2 regions of the Anaerobacillus sp. QJM3NY_17 genome follow, and region 1 is predicted to be linked to the other one. Evidence: predicted binding sites of a transcription regulator. Region 1 holds the regulator's gene; the other holds the start of a gene.

Evidence for each region. The regulator LexA, encoded in region 1, represses DNA repair genes until DNA is damaged. The targets are predictions, from matches to a motif close to CGAACATATGTTCG.
Region 2: the regulator LexA is predicted to act here: its motif matches at 3,470-3,483, upstream of uvrB (excinuclease ABC subunit UvrB).

The regions. Positions count from the first base shown of each region.
Region 1 is NZ_CM149685.1:1,949,594-1,960,976, forward strand. It holds gene AC0VYV_RS10355 (DUF11 domain-containing protein) at 1-661, shown strand, start outside; gene AC0VYV_RS10360 (GNAT family N-acetyltransferase) at 882-1,436, shown strand; gene AC0VYV_RS10365 (Type 1 glutamine amidotransferase-like domain-containing protein) at 1,494-2,129, shown strand; gene AC0VYV_RS10370 (iron chaperone) at 2,193-2,564, shown strand; gene AC0VYV_RS10375 (hypothetical protein) at 3,083-4,372, shown strand; gene lexA (transcriptional repressor LexA) at 4,623-5,246, opposite strand; gene yneA (cell division suppressor protein YneA) at 5,398-5,718, shown strand; gene AC0VYV_RS10390 (YneB family resolvase-like protein) at 5,722-6,372, shown strand; gene AC0VYV_RS10395 (DUF896 domain-containing protein) at 6,439-6,675, shown strand; gene AC0VYV_RS10400 (HesB/YadR/YfhF family protein) at 6,793-7,080, shown strand; gene sirA (sporulation inhibitor of replication protein SirA) at 7,241-7,684, shown strand; gene AC0VYV_RS10410 (YneF family protein) at 7,777-8,004, shown strand; gene AC0VYV_RS10415 (M15 family metallopeptidase) at 8,119-9,003, shown strand; gene AC0VYV_RS10420 (cytochrome c biogenesis protein CcdA) at 9,109-9,819, shown strand; gene AC0VYV_RS10425 (Na(+)/H(+) antiporter subunit B) at 9,840-10,295, shown strand; gene AC0VYV_RS10430 (CcdC family protein) at 10,406-10,894, shown strand; gene AC0VYV_RS10435 (DUF2621 domain-containing protein) at 10,929-11,354, opposite strand.
Region 2 is NZ_CM149685.1:3,616,031-3,627,413, forward strand. It holds gene uvrA (excinuclease ABC subunit UvrA) at 1-1,413, opposite strand, end outside; gene uvrB (excinuclease ABC subunit UvrB) at 1,421-3,397, opposite strand; gene AC0VYV_RS18795 (sulfite exporter TauE/SafE family protein) at 3,603-4,469, shown strand; gene AC0VYV_RS18800 (DUF2198 family protein) at 4,473-4,703, opposite strand; gene AC0VYV_RS18805 (acyl-CoA thioesterase) at 4,836-5,363, opposite strand; gene AC0VYV_RS18810 (hypothetical protein) at 5,492-5,827, opposite strand; gene AC0VYV_RS18815 (PDZ domain-containing protein) at 6,122-7,312, opposite strand; gene AC0VYV_RS18820 (S41 family peptidase) at 7,561-9,000, opposite strand; gene AC0VYV_RS18825 (murein hydrolase activator EnvC family protein) at 9,159-10,514, opposite strand; gene ftsX (permease-like cell division protein FtsX) at 10,567-11,383, opposite strand, start outside.

The DNA.
Region 1 (11,383 bases):
ACGTAATCCAGCATTAAATTTCTTTGGTTCACAGATAACGGACGATTCAGGAAACATTGATATTAGTGGTTCTTATGGAGACCGCAATCATATACCAGGTACTCCAGGTACAAACATATTTGCTGGAAGACAGGGATGGGACATCAGTAATGTGGATGCGACCAACTATTTACCTAACAACCAGGCCTCTGCGTTATTTCGATTTAGTTCCACAGGTGATCTTTATATGCCGAATGCGCTAGGCGTCCAGATTGACTTTGGGGAAGCAGATTTAGAATTGGATAAAGAAGTGAGTAAAACAATCTCCTACGCTGGAGACGTTTTAACATACACCGTTACAATAACAAACGATGGCGTGGTAGAAGCTGACAATGCTTTTTTTGAGGATCTTCTTTCTGATGGTTCAGAGTTTATTCCAGATACGGTGAAGATAGACGGCATTACCCAACCAGGTTTTGACCCGGCGGTGGGCTTCCCATTAGATCCAATTCCGGCGGGAGATTCCCGTGTAATTACCTATAAGATACGTGTTGGTAGTAAGTGCTTTATTATTAATGAAGCAACTCTTACGTATAGCTGCGGTAAAGTAGCAACTAGTAATTCAGTGATTACAACAGCTTGTCAGCGGTGTTGCGGGGATGACGGTGGGTGTTGCTGTTAATGAAAGGGTGCTGTATTCATGCTCAGCATCCTTTTTTACGTTCGCTAAAATTATAGAGATTTACTACCCTATCGGTGATTGTAAACAAACTGATTGCTAGATAGAAATATTTTTGAGAAACAGAATGAATAAAAGATGGCATTATTCTAAATTTTTTGAAATAATTGGTATTAATTAGCTTTCTATATATTTATGAATAAGGAAAAGGTGGGGGTATCGTATGTTTAGTTTAAAAGTGAATGAAGAGGTCTCCTTAAAGTTACTTCAAATGGAAGATGCGCAAGAGCTATTTGAATTGGTTGACCATTCAAGAGATTATTTAAGGGAGTGGCTTCCCTGGGTGGACAATATGAAAGAAAAAGAGGATTATATGCCAGTGATTGAAATGTGGCTAAAACAGTTTTCTTCACATGATGGATTTCAAGCAGGTATTGTGTACAATGAAAGATTAGCAGGCGTGGTAGGATTCCATGGCATCGATTGGTCTAACAAGAAAACGAGTATTGGCTATTGGCTATCAGATAAGTTCCAGGGTAAGGGGATTATGACAGCTGCCGTTAATGAACTAATTGTCCAGGCATTTGAAGTATACAAATTGAACCGAATTGAAATACAGTGCGGGATAGAGAATAAAAAAAGTCAGGGAATTCCGAGACGTCTTGGTTTTAAACCCGATGGAATCATAAAAGACGCTGAATATTTGTACGATCACTTTCATGACACCATCCTGTACAGTCTTCTCGCGAAAGAATGGAATGAATATCGTGAGAGTTAATAAACGCACAGAATTTAAATTGACTATAGCGTATAGGGGTATGAATGAGGTGTATTAATGGGAAAGTTGTATTTTTATAGCGATCAAGTAAATGAAACACCCGGCAACCGTAGATTAGATGGATTACTGTTTAGTGGTGGAAACAAAAAGATTAGCTACATACCTTCAACGGAGGATAAAGAAAAGCATTATTTTGGAGCTAAAGTGAATTATTATCGAAACTATGGAATCGAGAATATCATGTTTTTCGATTTATACAGTGAATTTGAACCTATGAAAATAGATGAATTATTGAGTTCAGATATAATCCATCTCTCAGCAGGTAATCCGCTAGAATTTAGTAAGGCTCTCAATCATCGGCATATGGATCATGTTCTTTTAGATTTCTATAATCGCGGAGGAATTCTTGTTGGGGTGAGCGGAGGAGCGGTTCAACTCGGTAGATCTACAAAGCTATTTCAGATGTATACAGAAAAAACTAGCGAGGCGGTGCACCAAACTATGGGTCTTGTCGATTTCGAGTTTTTACCTCACTACAATCGCTGGAGTTCAGATTATAAGAGTAAAGTTTGGGAGTACGCTAAGAGAACAGGAACAACTGTTTATGCAGCTAATGACGGCGATGGAATTATTTTTGAAGAGGGTAAACTACAAATGATTGGTGATATAGTAGTGATGAATAGTGAGTTGTAATGGCACTATCTCAGTGAGATATGGTACATCACTACAATTGCTTGTTTTATAGGAGGACTAAAAATGGATGTATTTGAAGAATATCTAGCAAAGATAGAGAACCTGCAGCACCGAGAGCGAACGGAACAAATTTTGACCTGGGTACAAAATGAATTTCCAAACCTGGTGCCGAAAATTGCCTGGAATCAGCCAATGTTTACAGATCACGGAACATTTATTATTGCCTTTAGCGTAGCAAAACATCATTTGGCTGTTGCCCCTGAAAAGACTGGAATTGTTCATTTTTCTGAAGAAATGAAACTTGCTGGCTATGATCACACTAAACAACTAATGCGTATTCCGTGGGGTAGTTCAGTTGAATTTTCATTACTTAAAAAAATGATCGAATTCAATATTCATGATAAGGCAGACTGTTCAACTTTCTGGCGCAAGTGAATAAATAGACGGGACAGGCTTCTATTTGGACCAACCGCTTGGTAGTCGCTATGTGAGATTAACGTTTAAAACTAAATGAGGTTCATATATGGTCAACGGGAACCCTTCTATTTATTTTTGCCCATATTGGCATCATTATGTGACTCATCGGGATAGCGGCTTCTGTTATGAAATTACAGGTAAGTGAAAAAATACACGTGTATAAATTAAGTAATAATAAATTACGGCGTAGGGCAAGTTCCATCAGCGAGCTTGCTCCTTTTTAGTACAAATTAATTCAGTCTGGAAAAATCGAAAAAGGCTAGAAATGCAGTTCATTAAATGATAGGTAAGCTTATCTATATGTCGAAAGATGCAGAGAAAACGTCACGGTTTTCTTTAACATAAGTATGTTATCCATACATGATCCACTTCGAATGATTCATTTTTGATCAGAATACTTGTAATAGTTTGAAAAATACAACCTCATATCTCTAAAATAGAAGATAGTTCAACTAGAAGAGGAGGAAAAAAGACATATGAAATCCAGGAAATGGAAATATGGAATTGCGCTTTTTATTGTAGGGATATTAACTTTCGGTTTCTTACCGTTAACTGGAAGTGCCAAAGGTGATTGCTTTAACACTGATGCGGCGCTAACACCAGAGGAGCAGCGAATGGAAGACGGTGCCCCAATCCCACAGCAAATTATGGATAAGGCGGAGTTTACAGTTTTTGCGGATGAATTTAAGGAGGATTTGTGCAAAGCGAAAAGTGTAAAAAAAGCAGAGAAAGTGATCGAAAAGCATGGTGAGAAGCTGTGGGAGACGGCTGTTGCTCGAGCTCAGGGAGAACGAAATGATTTAGGGGAACTAGATCGTTATGATGATCGCCCGCTTTATTGGACTCGATTACATATGACTGCTGCCCTCAGGCAATGGGAACCTTCATATACAGTAACGGAGAAAAAGCAAGAAGAACTGATGAAGAAACTAGAGTACACGTCAAGGGGAATTACTTCTATTGATTTTCCAAAAGGGAAGAAAGTTAAGCGTATTTTAGTAAGCGGATTTGATCCATACCGTTTAGAACAGGAATTTAGGAGATCAAACCCTTCTGGCGCTGCAGCGCTTCAGATGGATGGGAAAGTCGTTTTGACGGAAGAAGGTCCAGCTTTTATTCAAGCAGCGAATTTTCCGGTACGATGGGATGATTTTGATGAAGGAATCGTTGAAGATACTTTTGGACCTTACCTGGTTAATAGTAAAGAGCAGGTGGATCTCATGATGACAATCAGTCAAGGTGGTCCAAAAGCTATGACCATCGAAGGGTTTGCCGGGAGATGGCGCACAGGGGTTGGAAACACTCTTGAAGATCGCTCAGAAGTTATTCCGACAGTGAGCAATTGGCCGATGCCTGAAAAACTGCCGGAATTTATTGAAACAACGCTTCCTTACAAGGAAATGATTGCAGCCAATACTGGACCATGGCCGGTAGAAAGAGGCGATGAAGTATGCGAATGGCTCGCACCAGAATATCGTGATAAACCGTATGAGTGCTATGAAGGGGGTCCGACTGAAGGATCAAAAGCTCGTAAAGGAGGAGGCGGAAGCTACTTATCGAATGAAAGTCAGTACCGATCCAATCGCGTGCGAATTGGGATAGGAGCTTATGATATTCCGGGTGGACACCTTCACGTAGCCGCTCAGGAGTACTATCCTGAAGATCCTTCCGTTTATATCACTGATGAGTTCCAAAAGTTCCGTCAGGCGACAGTAGATCAAACAGTTGAATTAGTTATAGCGGCTTCAGAGGCTGCTGAAAAGTAACCGTTTAAGAATTATGTTAGAAGTATACAAAACCGCCCTTTATTTAAATGAAGGGCGGTTTTGTATAGCCTTTAAGAGTTAAAAGTAGGTAGGTGAGGTTGGTTGTAATGTAAAGCTACACCCCTATGCTCTTCAAACTGCGATCATTTACACAGACGGAGGGGTTAATAAATAAAAGAAGAGAAGAAGCTCGTATTGATATAGCCCAGAAAGCTTATATAACATAAAAAAAGAAGCGCACGCAGCGCTTCTAGTGAATGGAGCGAAAGACCCCAATTACTTTACCAAGAATAGAAACGGAATCAAGAATGATCGGTTCCATCGATGAGTTTTCCGGTTGAAGTCGGAAGTAGTTGCTTTCTTTAAAGAATCGTTTAACAGTTGCTTCAGCTTCATCTGTCATCGCGACAACAATATCACCGTTATTTGCAGTTGGTTGTTGCTTCACAATAACCATATCACCGTTATAAATACCAGCTTCGATCATACTATCCCCTTCAATCACTAGAATAAAGGTATGTTCTTCATCCTGTGCAAACTGTTCTGGAAGCGGGAAGTATTCTTCTACATTTTCAATGGCAGTGATGGGTTGACCAGCAGTTACTTTACCAATGACGGGAACGTTTACAGTATGTTGCCGAGGAATATCGATCGTTTCATCAAGACCAAGCACTTCGATGGCTCTTGGTTTTGTTGGGTCTCGTCTGATATACCCTTTTTTCTCGAGTCTTGCCAGGTGGCCATGGACAGTGGAGCTTGAAGCAAGTCCAACAGCTTCGCCAATTTCTCTTACGGAGGGTGGATAACCCTTTTGCTTAACTTCGACTTTAATAAAGTCCAGAATGTCCTGCTGACGCTTTGATAGTTTCATAATATCTGGCACCTCGTTCCAATCTATCTATTTGTTAGTAGTATACCAGAATTTTTGTTCGCATACAAACATAAGTTCGAAGAAATTAGTTGACACGAACAGAGGTTCTGATATACTAAAAACAGAACAAATATTCGCATATGGGGTGATTGGGATGAGAAAGCAAGCTGGGGGCTTGTCTGGAGTTGATTTTCTTGTCATTATATCTTTTGTAGCTGTGTTAATTATTGTGTTTCTATCTTTGCGAACAGCTGCAGCTGAGGAGTATGATCGTTATACAACGGTACAATTGGAGCAGGGAGATACTGTTTTAGAAATTGCGGAAGAATACCGTACTGCTCATGAGTTGTCTGATCGGAAGTTCGTCAGTTGGGTTGAAGAAGTGAATAGCATTGATGCAAACCGAATTACAGCAGGAGATACTCTCATCATCCCTGTTGAAGCGAACGCTACCGCACTTGGGGGTAAAGAATAAAGTATGAACGCCGTTATTTATTGTCGGGTAAGCACAAAGAAAGAAGCACAGGAGTCTTCTCTTGCCAGGCAAAAAGAAGAACTACAACGATTTGCATCACAGTCAGGTTTTATTATACAGCGCTTGATAGAAGAAAAGCACAGCGGGTATGACATTGATCGTGATGGCATACTTGAGGTGCTTGACTTATTGAAAGAGGGGCATGTTGAGGCATTGCTCATTCAAGATGAAACAAGACTTGGGAGAGGGAATGCAAAGATCGCTCTTCTACATGCCGTCCATAAATATGGAGGGACGATTTATACAGTGAATCAAAACGGAGAACTTCAATTGTCGGAATCTGATTCGATGGTTCTTGAGATCGTTAGTATCGTTGAAGAATTTCAGCGCAAGCTTCATAATCTGAAAATTAAACGTGGAATGGACAAGGCGGTTAAAGAAGGCTATCGACCACAGCGAAACCTCAGCCATCAAAATCAAGGTGGGCGTGAGCGGGTGGAAGTTCCAATCGAAGAAATTGTTAATCTACGAAACCGTGGTCTTACGTTTAATGAGATAGCTGCAACGCTTAAAGGATTTGGACATCACGCTTCGAAAGCAACGGTACATAGACGTTATCAGGAATATGTTGACGAGCAGAACGAGAAGCACTAAACTTGTCTATGTTCAAAACATGCGTTAGCATGTGAGATACAAGTTTCAGTAAAGGAGCTATTTTACATGCCTTTTGAAGATAAACTCCAAAGAATTAACGAGCTATCTCGTAAAGCAAAAGAGTCATCATTAACAGAAGATGAGAAAAAAGAACAGAAAAAGCTACGTAAGGAATATTTAGCAAATTTCCGTTCTTCTTTCAAAAACCAACTTCATTCTATAAAAGTTGTGGATGAAGAAGGCACAGATGTAACACCTGAAAAGCTTAAGGAAAGCAAGAAAAACCGTCGCTTTCTTCAGTAGAAAATAGCCTAATTTTGCGAAAAGCAAAATTAGGCTATTTTTATGGTTGCAATTTTTCAAATATTCGTTATACTGTACTATAACAAGATGTACTAATACAAAACGGAGAGGGCGGATATGATGTTTGTTGTAACTGATTCTGCAGCTGAGTTTTACAAAAATGAAATGGAACTTGGTAACGGTGATTGCCTGAGGTTATTCGTACGCTACGCAGGGAGTGGAGACAGCGGAGGTTTTTCTCTTGGGGTCATGTCTGATAAGCCTTCATATGATGATTATAAGCAAGAAATTGGAGGAGTTACGTACTTCGTTCGACCGGACGATCAATGGTTTGTTGATCGAATGAAGCTTGATTATGATGAGAGATCCGGCGGTGTTCTTTGTGACTTGCCGAGTATGGCATAGCATTCTAAAGACCTGTACTATAACATATATGTTATAGTACAGGTCTTTTTGATTTCGACAAAACTAGTGAAGGCTAGCCTCCATGTATAGACAATCATTTTATGAGAACTCATTTATACTTTCTTTTATATGAGTGGATTCTTGGGCAGGGGGGAGTTATATGAGGCATTACGAAATGTACTTCGTTAAGCAGCACATTGCAGAACAATATGCTGGTAAGGAGCATCTGTTGTATCAACTTTTCCTCGAAAGGAAGCGGGCCATACAGGCTGATCAGAAAGAGCTTCTAGAAAAACAGGTAGCCTTTATTACAGAGCCTGTGGAAGAAGAAGAACTAAATACCTGTTTGGTCAATGAATTGGGTGGCTTTCGCACGTATGAATATAAAAATGAAGGGCATCGATTGTGTATTAAACAATCTAAAAGTGATGCATCTTTATTTGTAAGAAGCGAGAAGATAAATATATATGCTAGCGGATCAAACGAGGCTGAAACAGTCTTTTTTGAAGTGATACGAAAATTAACTCCTTCGTTCTTTGCGATTGACTTCCAATCCGGTCGATACGGGTGGCTTAACCCGATTAAACAACAGAAACTAGTTTGAATAAACTCCTACTATTTTAATAGACGTTATTGTATAATCATTAAGGGTTGTAGTACACTATTGGAAGAGAAAGAATAAGGAGGAAATCTAGAATGTGGTGGATGTACACGCTTGTGGGCGTGCTAGCGTTGATTGCTGGAGTAGCACTTGGCTTTTTTATTGCCCGCAAATATATGATGGACTATTTAAAGAAGAATCCCCCTATTAATGAAAATATGCTTCGTGTAATGATGATGCAAATGGGGCAAAAACCTTCTCAGAAGAAGATTAATCAGATGATGAAGGCTATGAATAGTCAAATGACAAACAACGATAAATAGCTTATTGAGCACTCTGGTAACAGAGTGCTTTTTGTATGGAGTAATTTTGGTTGACGGGTCTAATTGGTGTGATGGTATGATAGATTAGACTATAAAAAATCAGGAAGTGTTCACATGACAATGAAAAATTTAGTAGTAGCAACAGGTCTTTCGTTCGCGCTTTTAGCCGGATGCCAGGCGGGAGATGACGAGCAAACGTCTAACCAGACAGAGAATCAGTCACAGAATGATGGACAGACGAATAACGGCTCCTCGAATAGTATTGAAAATAATGATGGAAACCAAAACAATAACAAGCAAAATGATAGCAGCAAGAAAGAAGATGAAGAAAGCGATCAAAGCGATGAGGCCAAAAAGGATAAATCAGCAGCGTATCCAACGATGGCTGAAACAGTTGAGAAAAATGGAGAGAATTTAACTGTAACGAATCCAGACAGTATTTATGTTGTGGCAAATAAAGAGCGAAATCTACCTTCAGACTTTGTGCCCCAAAATCTTGTGGAACCGGATGTTTCTTCATACGCACCAAAAGATGATCCTAAAAGGTTAATGGTCAAGGAAGCGGCTACAGCGCTTGAAAAAATGTTTGCCGGTGCAAAGAAAGATGGATTTGAATTAAAAGCTGTCTCTGGCTACCGCTCCTATGAGCGACAGGAAGCTATTTTTGCTTATAATGCTGAACAGCGTGGCGAAGAAGTAGCGAACCAGGTTAGCGCTCAGGCGGGGCAGAGTGAACATCAGACGGGATTAACGATGGATATTAGCACGCCTTCTCTAGGAAGCTCTCTTACCGAAGAATTTGGCAATACGCCAGAAGGTAAGTGGGTAGCAGAGCATGCGCATGAATATGGCTTTGTTGTTCGTTACTTAAAAGGAAAAGAAGATATCACTGGCTATCAGTATGAGCCATGGCACGTTCGGTATGTGGGCAAGGAAGCGGCTTCTGATGTTCATGAAGCGGGCGTTACGCTTGAAGAATTTTTCTCTGAAGAAAAATAGTTATGGAATGTTCATAGTTTGAATAAGATAAATCGTTTACAATAGAGGTTGAAATGGTAACGACATGCACATGATAAGATCATGCATTAGACAGGGAGTAATTTAATGGCAGATTTGAACTTGTTTTTAGCGTTCGGAGCCGGCTTTTTATCGTTCATCTCACCGTGTGTGCTACCGCTTTATCCAGCGTTTATTTCTTATATCACTGGGGTATCCGTTGACGACTTGAAAGAAGAACGAGGAATGATGCAGAAAAGGGCAATTCTTCATACGATCTTCTTTTTAATAGGGTTTTCAATTATTTTCCTCGTATTAGGGATGTCAACATCGCTCGTTGGAAATTTATTTATTCAGTACAAAGAGCTGCTTCGTCAAGTTGGAGCCATTTTGATTGTGGTATTTGGACTTGTAGTAGTAGGTTTTTGGACACCGGACTTTCTAATGAAAGATCGCAGGTTAAAAATTCGAAACCGCCCATCTGGCTTTGTTGGATCGATTTTAATTGGGATGGGTTTTGCGGCAGGTTGGACACCTTGTACAGGGCCGATTTTAGCTGCGGTTATTGCGTTGGGTGTTTCAAACCCTGGAGCTGGCTTCATGTACATGGTAGCTTATACGCTTGGTTTTTCTGTTCCATTTTTCATTCTGTCCTTTTTTATCGGTCGAATGCACTGGATTAAGAAAAATAGCCGGTTCATCATGAAGGCTGGCGGGTACTTAATGATTGTAATGGGAATCTTGCTTTACTTTAACTTTATGACAATGTTTACATCGTTCCTTGTAAATAACCTGTTTGGTGGATTTCAAGGATTTTAATAAAGAAAGGGTGTAGAAGTGTGAAGGGGACAAATGACCTTATACTTAAAACGACGACTACGATTATCGTCTTTATTATTCTAGGATTTTCAATATACTTATTCTTCGCTGGTCATAATGCACCTGGTGGAGGTTTCATCGGAGGACTTATGTCGGCGGGTGCTCTGGTGCTTCTTTATATCGCTTATGGCTTTAAAACCATGAATAAGGTCATCCGCATTGATTTTAAGAACTTTATTCCGATCGGTCTTCTGATTGCTGTTCTCACTGGCGTCGGTTCCTTTCTTTTTGGACAGCCGTTCTTGAGTCAGACAGACGCGTACTTTGAGCTTCCGATTCTCGGTCATTCTCACCTCGCGACAGCAATGTTATTTGACCTAGGCGTTTATTTTACGGTTGTCGGTGTTACGATGACGATTATCCTAAGCATTGCGGCAGATGAAGGCGAAGAAGAACTTTCAAAAGTAAATGGTTAATGTGAAAAGAACGGTTGTGCACCGTTCTTTTTTTCATGCGCTTGTATTTTTTGTCTCTTCCACATACAATGGAAATGATGGGTAGTACGGTATAGGTGAGGGATGAGTATATGCTGATTTTAAGTACAGTTGTTGGAGCTATGATGGCTCTTGCGATGGTAGTAATCAGGTTGAAAGCTTCAAAGAAACCTGCAACAATAAGGAAAATAATACTTCCGCCCTTTTTTATGGCAACTGGTTTTTTGATGTTCGTTGTTCCGGATGCAAGGGTTCCGTGGTACGAAGCGATTGAAGCGCTATCAGTTGGAGCGGCTTTTTCGTTGTTATTGATTCGGACGTCTAAGTTTGAAATTAAAGATGATCAAATTTATTTAACACGTTCAAAAGCTTTTGCGTTTATTTTGATCGGCTTACTTCTAGTAAGAATCGTTTTTAAACTAATCATTGGCGAGTCAATCCCTGTGCTTCAAACAAGCTCGCTTTTCTTCGTATTAGCATTTGGTATGATCGTTCCATGGAGAATTTCGATGTATTATCAATTTAAGAAAACGGAACGAAGCCGAGGACACAGTGGTCGACTTCATCAAACATTACTTTAAAAAAACTCGTTTAGCATCTGCTAAACGAGTTTTTTTATTGAAGCAAATGATGATAGGGGCTCATATCAATTCGCTTTTCATTTAATTTTTTCACGAGCCATTTGTGATCTCGTTTTGGAGTAGCGATAATATACCCTCGAATTATTAAGTCTTGAGACATATCTTTCGCTTTTTCTTTTAACGCAAGCTCGCCAATTGTTCCTGCAATCTTATACTTAGCAATATCTCGAAACAATTCAGGCACAGGTGCGACTAGTTCGTCTAATAACTTTTTTTGATCACTGCTCCACATATGCTTCGTTTGTTCAATGTAGTGCTCTTGCCAGTCAAGAGTTGACTTGCCATCTTCTTTTGGAAGGCGCTTGAGAAACTTCCGAAACATAAAGAATCCACCAATTGCAATTAGTGAAATTAAGATCACTGTCCATCCAACGATAAACCATTGAAACCATCCTGCCAACGCACTCACCTCATGGCATCATAATATAA
Region 2 (11,383 bases), 1.7 Mb from region 1:
GACAAGGAAGCCAAGTCGATCCTGGATTTCTCGTAAAATCATTTTTCCGATTGTAGCTTCTTTTGCAGTTAAATCCAACTGATCAAAAAAGCCAGCAGCATCTTTAATCGCATACTCCGTTGCTTCGCCAATATGTTTCCCATTAATTAAGACTGAGCGAGCTTCTTTCTTTAATCGATAACCTTTACAAGTTGGACAAGGTTTTTGTGCCATATAGGCTTCCATTTGCTCACGGATATAATCAGAACTAGTTTCACGATAGCGTCGTTCAACGTTTGGAATAACTCCTTCGAAAGGAACGTTATTTTCACGAACCTGCCCAAAATCATTTTCATAACGGAAGTAAACTTTTTCCCCATCGCTACCATAAAGCACTTTATCGAGCTGTGCTCTAGGAATTTTGTCTACTGGGGTATCCATATCAATTCCAAAATGATTACAAACACTTTGAAGTAGCTGCGGGTAGTAATTGGAACTTACCGGCTCCCAAGGTGCAATGGCATGTTCTCGAAGGGATTTGTCCCAATCCGGTATGACTAGGTCAAGATCCACTTCAAGTTTCAGTCCTAAGCCGTCACAAGAAGGGCAAGCACCAAATGGACTGTTAAAAGAAAATAATCTCGGCTCCAATTCCCCGATTGAAAAACCACAGTACGGACAGGAATGATGTTGATTGAAAAGAAGCTCTTCCTGCCCCATCACATCTACGATCACCTGGCCACCACCAAGATTAAGGGCGGTTTCAAGTGAATCTGCTAATCTTGATTGAACGCCTTCTTTCACTACAATACGATCAATCACAACTTCAATGGAATGTTTCTTGTTTTTTTCTAGCGAGATCTCATCCGCAACTTCCAACATCTCTCCATCTACTCGTACGCGAACATAGCCTTGCTTCTTAATATCTTCTAATACTTTCACATGCTCACCTTTACGACCTGAAACGACTGGGGATAGAATTTGGAGCTTAGTTCGCTCTTCATAAGTCAGTATCCGATCAACCATTTGCTCGATCGTCTGTGACGTAATTTCTACGCCATGACGTGGACAAACAGGACGTCCGATTCTTGCAAATAGAAGACGGAGGTAGTCATAAATCTCGGTTACCGTTCCAACCGTTGAACGAGGGTTACGACTTGTTGTCTTTTGATCAATGGAAATGGCGGGAGACAGACCTTCAATAGCATCTACATCCGGCTTATCCATCTGTCCAAGGAATTGTCTTGCATATGCTGATAACGATTCAACATACCGTCTCTGTCCTTCTGCATAAATCGTATCAAATGCTAGAGATGATTTCCCTGATCCTGACAAGCCTGTTACAACAACAAGCTTATCTCTTGGGATCGATACATCTATATTTTTTAAATTATGGGCTCTGGCCCCTTTGACGACGATCTCATCGTTTGCCATCTGTTCGTCATCCTTCCGCTTTAAGCTCTAATAGTAGGTCACGAAGTTCTGCAGCACGTTCGAAATTCAGTTCTCGTGCAGCTTCCTTCATTTCAGTTTCCACATTTTCAATCACTTTAGCACGCTCTTGCTTCGTCATCTTACCTTGCTTAGGAATCTTGTATTCTTCTCCATCTTCAGCTGCAACCGTTGCTCTTATACCTTCACGCACTTTCTTTTGAATTGTTGTAGGCGTAATGCCGTATTTTTCGTTGTATTCTTGTTGAATTTCTCTTCTACGACTCGTTTCATTCATTGCCACTTCCATTGAATTGGTGATTTTATCAGCATACAAGATAACATGACCACCTGAATTTCGAGCAGCACGTCCGATTGTTTGAATTAAAGAACGCTCAGATCGTAAGAACCCTTCCTTATCTGCATCTAAAATTGTAACAAGAGATACTTCTGGGATGTCGAGACCTTCCCTTAGAAGGTTAATACCAACAAGAACATCAAATACACCCAATCGGAGATCACGAATAATTTCAATTCTTTCGAGAGTCTTTATTTCAGAGTGAAGGTATCGTACCTTTACCCCCATTTCAAGCAAATAATCCGTTAAATCCTCTGACATCTTTTTCGTGAGCGTCGTCACAAGTACCCGTTCATTACGTGCAGACCGCTGATTGATTTCATCTAATAGGTCATCAATCTGACCTTCGATTGGACGAATTTCAATCGTCGGATCAAGAAGACCGGTTGGGCGAATAATTTGTTCGACGACTTTGGTTGAATGCTCTTCTTCATAGGTACCTGGCGTTGCAGATACATAAACAAATTGATGAGCCTTCTCTTCAAATTCTTCAAAGCGAAGAGGGCGATTGTCTTTTGCTGATGGTAAGCGGAAGCCATGATCCACTAGCACACCTTTTCTTGCCTGGTCTCCATTGTACATTCCTCTTACTTGGGGAAGCGTAACGTGAGATTCATCAACCATAATTAAGAAATCATCTGGAAAGTAGTCCATTAATGTATATGGCGTTGCTCCTGCTTCTCTTAGTGTCAAATGTCTAGAATAGTTTTCAATTCCTGAACAAAAGCCCATTTCAGCCATCATTTCAATATCGTATCTCGTTCGCTGTTCAAGACGCTGAGCTTCAAGAAGTTTGCCTTCTTCATTTAAAATCTTCAGTCTCTCTTCAAGCTCAGCTTCAATTCGCTGTATCGCGATTTTTAACTTTTCTTCACGGGTAACGAAGTGGGAAGCCGGGAATATAGCCACGTGCTCTCTTTCTCCAAGAATTTCACCTGTTAGGGAATTCACTTCAGTAATTCGATCAATTTCATCTCCAAAAAATTCGACGCGAATACAGTGTTCATCTCGTGAGACAGGGAAAATTTCCACAACGTCTCCTCTAACGCGGAACGTACCACGTGTGAAATTAATATCATTCCGGGAATATTGAATATCGACCATATCGCGCAACAGTTGATCACGATCTTTTTCCATTCCTTTTCGAATTGAAAGTACTAGACTTCTGTATTCCTCTGGATTACCAAGACCATAAATACAAGAAACACTTGCTACAATAATGACGTCATTACGCTCAAACAAACTTGATGTTGCAGAGTGTCGTAGTTTATCTATTTCGTCATTAATACTTGCATCTTTTTCGATGAATGTATCCGATTGAGGTATGTACGCTTCTGGTTGATAATAATCATAATAGCTTACAAAATATTCCACAGCGTTATGCGGAAAGTACTCCTTAAATTCACTATATAATTGACCAGCAAGCGTTTTATTGTGCGCAATAATGAGGGTCGGTTTATTCACCTCTTGTATCACGTTAGACATTGTGAACGTTTTACCAGTTCCTGTTGCGCCGAGCAACGTTTGATGGCGTTCATTATTATGAACACCTTGTACAAGTTTCTTAATGGCTTCAGGCTGGTCGCCTTGAGGCTCATAATCAGATACCAACTCGAACTTTTTTTCCACCATCTTCGCCTCCGTTCCTATCATCCATGTCACTTATTATATCACAGAATATGGTTTAAACTTCAATTAAAGCGAACTGATATTCGCATTTTATTTTCAAGGTTATCTTTCTCTTCATACAAAACTATTGTATGCTGTTAAAGGTTGATTCACAGTGTAGCGGAATTCACGCAGTACTAAGTTTTACTACAAAGGAGTTTTAACATTGCTGCTTTTATGGGCTTTACCACTTGGCCTCTCAATCGGTGCTGTCTCAGGATTTTTTGGCGTAGGCGGGGGATTTCTCCTCACACCTATTCTTTTGTTACTTGGTTATTCACCTGCAACAGCAATCACCATTAGCCTTCTTTATAGCATGAGCACTTCGATTTCTGGATCTTTGAAGTATATTCAAAGTAAAAGAATTCTATGGAAAGTGACTCTTTTTCTATCGATTAGTGGCATGATCGGAACACAGGTTGCTAAACCACTTGTCTTATATTTGGAAGAGAGCAAAATCGATGGTCCAGTTATCTCAATCTTATATATCGTTCTTCTCGCATACTTTTCCATATCCATGCTTTCCAAAGGACAAACTATAGATGAAGAAAATGTTTCTATTTCTGTTTCCCCTCTTCGAACAATTTTAATCGGCTTACTAGGCGGATTTATTTCTTCTACTCTTGGAGTGGGGGGCGGTTTTGTCATGGTACCACTATTAATTCATGTACTACGTCTTCCGCCACGACTTGCAGTGGGTACATCTTTAACTTCCATCTTCTTCATTGTATTGACCGGTTTCTTCTCATATATTCAAACGGTTACCATTCCGATCACCCTTGCCATTCTCTTAGTGATTGGAGCGATCATTGGAGCTAGAATCGGAGCAGAAATGACAGATTCTTTCACTGAAACCACATTAAAAAATCTTCTTGGCATTCTTTACTTTTTTACGTTAGTTAGTATTCTATTACAGCTATTCCATCAGTCGATTTCAGGCCTACTCATTCTATTTCTCTATATTATTTGCCTAATGTGTCTCTTCATTTACCAGTATTGGACGAAAAAGAAGCGCCTATTCTTTTTAAAATAGGCGCTACTTCATTTTTTTCTTATTTTGTTTTTGTGTTTTCATTGAAAAATAAAATCCAACAAGCGCTGACAAAATCGTTAAGACAATCAAATGTATCGGATGATCGATTCCACCAAACACAGCCCACATAAATAAAATCGTTAACCCGAAACTAACGTAAGTATTATATGTAACTCGCGTAAACACGACCATGATAATTGCCGGAACGAATAAAGCAATTAATATTCCTTGCATACTGGTAAGTTCCCCTCTCTAATCACAACTTCTCCCCCCATCTTACAACAAGTTAGGGAGAGAATGCTATGATCAGAAAAGAAAACTCATCATTGTAAAGTCGTTTCTTATCACATAGGATAAGAAACGACTTTACAATGTAGTAAACTGAGCTGCATCCCAGGGCTTTGGAGTTCCAAATTCACGAGCTAGCTTTCTACTTTCACCTTTGCGACCTTTACGAATCTCTTTTCGTTCAACAGCTGTTTCATTCAAGAATTTCTCCTCTTCTGTTTCAGGGTAAACACCTGGTACCTCAACTGGATTTCCTTCTTCATCAAGGGCTACAAATGTTAACAGCGCAGTCGCACATACGTGACGTTCACCAGTGAACATTTTCTCTGCAATTGCTTTAACAAAAACCTCCATTGATGTTTTGTGTGTCCACGTCACCATGGATTCAAGACAAACAATGTCTCCTTGATTAATCGGATGAAGAAAATCCACTGAATCAGTTGATGCTGTTACACAGGGTCTTCTTGAATGACGAGTTGCTGAAATAAGAGCAACGTCATCAATGAAGGCCATCAGTTGACCCCCAAATAATGTTCCATGAATATTTGTATGAGTCGGATTGACTACGGTTGCTTTAGCCGTTCTTGACTCATTGGTAGACTTCATATTTGTATCTTCGAATACATTGTCCATTCTAATCACCTTTTCTTTCTTAATGGCTCTGCTAATACACTACCCTAATCGAGTAAATCTGTGTTGTTAGTAACAAATGACAAAATTCAACCCTTTATAGCTTATTTACTATATTTAAATCCTTTTTCACTAATCCGAGTAATAGGATAATCTTTTGACTCTGCGAGCATTTCAAGGATATTAAAAAGGGATGACTTTGAAATAGTGATTCTATAATGCTTCTCTAGTAGATCTGTCAGGTAAAGCGGCCCCATCGCCACTTGAGAACGTTCAAGGGTTTCTACGATTTCGGAAATTGGAGCTCTTGTAACGACAGACGCGCTACCGTGCATTTGATTCATAATTGTCTCACGCTCTATTTCAAACTTTTGAAGCAACTTCATTTCTCTTTCATTAAGATCCATTAATTGTTGCTGCAACTGCTTTTCTCCAGTCATTGCGACATGCTCCTTTACGTTAAGAATGATCAAAGTGTAGCAAGCGTTTTGCTAACATACAAGACATAGAAAATCACTGTAAACGCAATCATCCAAGGGATGAAACGGTTTTCTAACTTCCATATATTTCTTGAATAGAACCTATAACTAAATGGCATAGAAACAAGTACAACTTTATTGTTGAAATAGGTTTAATTCTATAAGTGACAAAGAGAAACATAACTTTTGCTATTTAACGAAAAATAGCATAACAAAAAAGAAGAAAGCCTCAGCCTTCTTCTAACGATTCGTTTATTATTGTGCTTCCTCTTGCTCCTCAAAACGATTTTCTTTTACAAATAGCAAACCAAGCTCATGATGAGTATTATTATAAAGCGCTTTTTGCTCAAACCTAACTTCTCCATTAACATCAAGCACTTCCATTTTACAAAAAGCGGCATTACGTTGAAGAGCCGTATAAAAATCTACACCTTTTCCTAAAGGTAGCCCATTCACCTTAGAAATGACTTCGCCAACTTGTAAGTTCATTTGATCTGCAGGTGAGCCAGGGAGAATTCCGAGAATAACAAGTCCTTTATTTCGTTCATTGAAATAGGCAGGCTTATTTTTACCTCGATGAAGAAGTAAAATACCAGCTCGTCCAAGAATCACTAGAATGATTGCAACTAATGCAATCCATTTATTACTCAAAAAGTAACTCATTAGACCAATTAAGACCGTCGCTCCCCCGAGAAGAGCAACCTGCCTACCATTACTCTTCATCTCTGGAAGGGGTAATGCATGGTGTATAAGCTTTCGAAAGCCAATTGGAAATGGCAATAAGATAAAGGCATAGGTGCCAGCACCAAAATCAAGAAGAGGCCACCATGTAAATGATTCAACCTGACCGACTGGAAGGAAGAGGAATAGTGGTAAAAGCCATAGTCTTTGGACTTCATGGGCCCCCACTAACTTTCCACGTTTACTTTCTACGAGTCTTGGTGACGTCTGTTTCCCGGCATTCATCGTAATGAATAACCCTTCCATGAATACTAGAAAGCCAACTAAAATAGCGAGCGCAATCGGCGATGCATTCCCGACCCCCTCTTGCATCGTATTGAGAGTATCGTTACCGAGATCGATTGGAGTATAAAAAAACGTTGCTAGTGTAGGTAAGATGAACACAAAAGCAGGTGATAAAAAACGAATTTGTCCTGTTACTAAAAGCAGAAATGCTCCGAGACTCATTGCTACGGTGGTACTGAAAGGAATCGTTAAACCAAGCAAAAGATTAAGTATCAGAAAAGCGGCTCCAATCAATAATCCAGGTATGATAGCAAATGGAACATCGTCCAAAACATCATGTACTCTTGTGTGAAAATCTCTTCTATCACGTTTTACTCGTGAAAGGCCGAGCATAAATGCTCCAATAATCGTAATATACGTGAGGGGATGAAGGAAAAAACTAATAATTCCCTTAAGTATTGAAAGGCCAAAAGTGTCCATTTTATATTCCTCCATGCTTGTTAGCAGTTACTAAATGACTGGCTATGTTATATGAATGTTCCGCTCTGTCATGAGAGAATTATCGAAAATACCCTAACATTGCCAAATAATCATGAGACAACCAATCTAGTTTACATCATTTTAAAAATGTCTTCTACTTGTTCAACGTGCTTATCATGGTCGAAAAAAAATCCGCAGGAATTCCTGCGGAATAGCTTCGACATCAACAGTTCATTTCCTTCTTGAAATTATTTAGCAAGGAGCTCCACCGCTGTCTTAAGCTGCACATCGTTATCAGGATTGCGAATGGAATCAATAATTTTTTCCTGAAGTTTCTGCGCAGTTTTTTCATCTATTTTCCCAGTAATATTTATATCATTCGAACGTTGGAAAGCTTTTACTGCTGTAACTGTTTTATCACTAAAATAACCGTCTTTGCGTCCCGGTTCAAAACCAAGGCCTTTGAGCATGATTTGCGCAGACTCTACTTGCTCGCTGTTCTGATCAAATTCTAACGTCTTTTCAGTAGATAATGGATTTACATAGAAGTAATCAGGCTGCTTTGCTTCAACCGTTGGCTCAATTCCTTCTTTATGAATCCAGTTGCCATCTGGTGTTAACCATTTAAACATTGTCAGTTTAATATTACTGCCATCTCCAAGGTCTAGCGTTGATTGAACCGTTCCTTTACCAAATGACGTTTCACCGACCAAATCATAATCGCCTGCTTCTTTAAGCGCTCCGGCAAGAATTTCTGCAGCAGATGCACTCCCACGATCAATAAGTCCTACGACAGGATAATCTTTTTTCTCTTCAAGAGTAGAAACAGAACGCTGCTTCTCTCCTTCACGATCTTCAATTTGAACGTAAGGTTTGTCATTAGGAATCAGTTCTTCCGCCATATCCGAAACAACATTTAACAGGCCTCCTGGATTATTACGAACGTCAAGTACCAAACCATCAATGTCCTGTTTTTCTAATTTAGTCAACTCTTCTGAGAAGCTTTTAGCTGTATCCTCTGAGAATGAAGTGATTTGCAAGACACCGATTGTTTTTCCGTTTTCTTCTACCGTACTTGCACGGACCGTTTCGATAGGGATCTCATCACGAGTCACTTCTACCTTCATAGTCTCTGAAGCGCCTGGGCGTTGAACGCCGAGCGTGACAACCGTGCCTTTCTCCCCACGAATCTTTAATACGGCATCATACAAATCAAGTCCTTCTGTGCTTTCACCGTCGATCGTCATGATTTTATCATTCGGACGGAGGCCTGCTTTCTCAGCAGGTGAATCTTTATAAGGTGACACTATCGTTACTCTTCCCTCAGTCATATTCACTTCCGCCCCGATTCCCTCAAAGGAAGAACCAAGTGATTGGCTAAATTGCTCGGCTGTTTTAGGGTCCATATAGACTGAGTAGGGATCTTCAAGAGTATCTACCATTCCTTTAATAGCTCCATCTAACAACTCTTTTTGATCGACATCATTTACATAGCGATCCTGGATTAATTCATAAGCTTTGTTAATTTTCGTTAGCTCTTCTGTCTCTATTTCATTACCGGAACCAAGAGTTAAAGATTGAGTGCTCCCTTCAGGCTCGTCCTGTAATAAAGTGAAGGCCGCGTATGTACCACCTGAACCGATTACGAGGGCGATCACGACAAGTAAAGCGACAACTTTCCCCTGTATCTTCATTGTACTCACCTCTTCTAATTTGAAGGAAAAGGCACCCCATCATAACGATGCGATGCCTTTTCATCTTATTGTACTATATGATTCAGTTGTTTTCATTATGTTTCCATCTCAAATTGTGAGGGGGAAAGCCCATTGAAGCGAGGCTCATCTAATTATCGAATGTAATTCATTGGGTCAACAGCATTTGACTTACTAGAGTTCCATGAACCTTTGTGAATTTCAAAGTGTAAATGTTGTCCAGTTGAATGACCAGTATTCCCCATTGTACCAAGGTAAGTTCCCTGACTTACTGACTGACCTGTAGAAACTGCGCGATTTTGCAAATGAGCATACACTGTTGTGTACATTTGACCATTGATACTATGCGTCAAGAAAACTACATTACCATATGAATCTGAATGATAAGATCTTAATACTGTTCCATCTGCAGCAGCTGATACTGGGTTTTGACCACCTTGAGCAATATCAATTCCTGCGTGGAACGTTCCCCAGCGGCGGCCTAATCCAGATGTAATTGGACCAGCAGCAGGCTTAATGAATGTTGCGTTACTAGAAGGCGCTGGTGCTGGCTCAGGAGTTGGCGCCGGTGCTGAATTTGAACTGCTTGAACTATTTGAACTGCTAGACTTGCTTGAGCTTGCCGCTGCTTCCTTTTTCGCTTGTGCTTCAGCTTCAGCTTTTTCTTTTGCCGCTTTAGCTGCGGCTTTACGCTCTTCTTCAGCTTTACGAGCTGCTTCTTCAGCACGCTTAATCTCTTGCTTTACTGCTTTTTCTTGAGCTGCTAGAAGTTCAGCAGTTTCATTTAAGTCCATCATATGATTATGAAGATCGCCTTCTTCTTCTTCAAGGGACTTCATTAGCTTATCTTTTTGAGCTTTTTTAGAATCAAGCTCTTTTTTAAGATCTTCAAGCTCTGCTTTATTCTCTTCAAGAGAGGCAAGTTTCTCTTCTACTTGAGTTTTCTTTTCTTCTACTGCCTGCTTGTCCGCTTTATGCTCTTCAAGAATCTTTTTGTCTTGATCAGCGATTGTATTAAGAGCAAGAACGCGTTCTACTAGATCACCAAAATCAGTAGCACCAAGTAAAACTTCCATGTAATCAACTGTTCCGCCACCGTTTTGTTGCATAGAGCGAATGCGATCTTTCAATAACTTATCACGCTCAGCAATACGGTCTTCTAAAGCGCTAATTTCTTCTTTCAACTGATCAATTTCAGCATTTGTATCTTTAATTTCCTTCTCTTTCACTGAAATCTTCTCATCCGTTTCAGCTACTTCTTTGTTTAACTGTTCAATTTCTGCTCGAACATCTTCTTGCTCTGCTTTCACGTCCGCAAGTTCAGATTCCTTTTGCTCAAGCTCTTCCTGGTTTGAAGACTGCTTTTCTTTGACATTATTAAGTTGATCATCAAGATTTGCGGCTTCAGTCGTTTGTGGAAGTGCTGCAGTTGTTAGTCCGCTTAAACCTAGAGTCAATGTTAGAGCCGTTGCTAATATTTTACGCTTCAATCTTTGTTCCTCCCCCAAAATAGATGAATCTATTTATCTCTTAATTTTCATTTTAAACTTTTAAGAATTTACGCATTGATGTAAGACTTCCCCATACTCCGATAATCACACCGAGGATAATTAACAACCCTGATAGCTGGTAAACAAACGGTGTTACCGGTAGTAAATCGATGAATAAAGTTGGGAAACGATTTGCTATTAATTCAATTAAATAGTAATAGCCGTAGATTAGAATTCCAATTGGGATAATCGAGCCGAAAATTCCAATTAGGATACCCTCTACTAGGAATGGCCATCGAATGAACCAGTTCGTTGCTCCCACTAGCTTCATAATTTCAATTTCATGACTTCTGGCAACAATTGTTAGTTTAATAGTATTAGAAATGAGGAACATGGCTGTAAATAGTAATCCAACCACAAGGGCCAGTCCAACATTTCGTGCGATCTCAAGAACTTTAAAAAGTCTGTTCACCGTATCTTCTGCAAACTCAACATCTTGTACATTTTCTAGCTGCTTAATCTCTTCAGCCACTGCCGTTACATTCTTAGGATCTTTGGTTTTGACCAGGAATGCGTCACTTAAAGGATTTTCTTCTCTTAATGACTCGAACACTTCACCTTCATCCCCAAGGTTATCAATTAAATTATCCAATCCTTCTTCTTTAGATTGATAAGTAACAGATTCCACTTCAGAAATGTTCTCGATCCTAGACTTAAGTTCATCTTGCTGTTCTTGCTGAGCCGTTAAATCAATAAATGCGCTGATTTCAACATCACTTTCAAGCTGATCACCAAAAGCATTTAAATTAAGAAGCAATGCGAGACAAACGCCGACTAAAAGTAGTGTAACGGTAACCGCAGAAATCGAA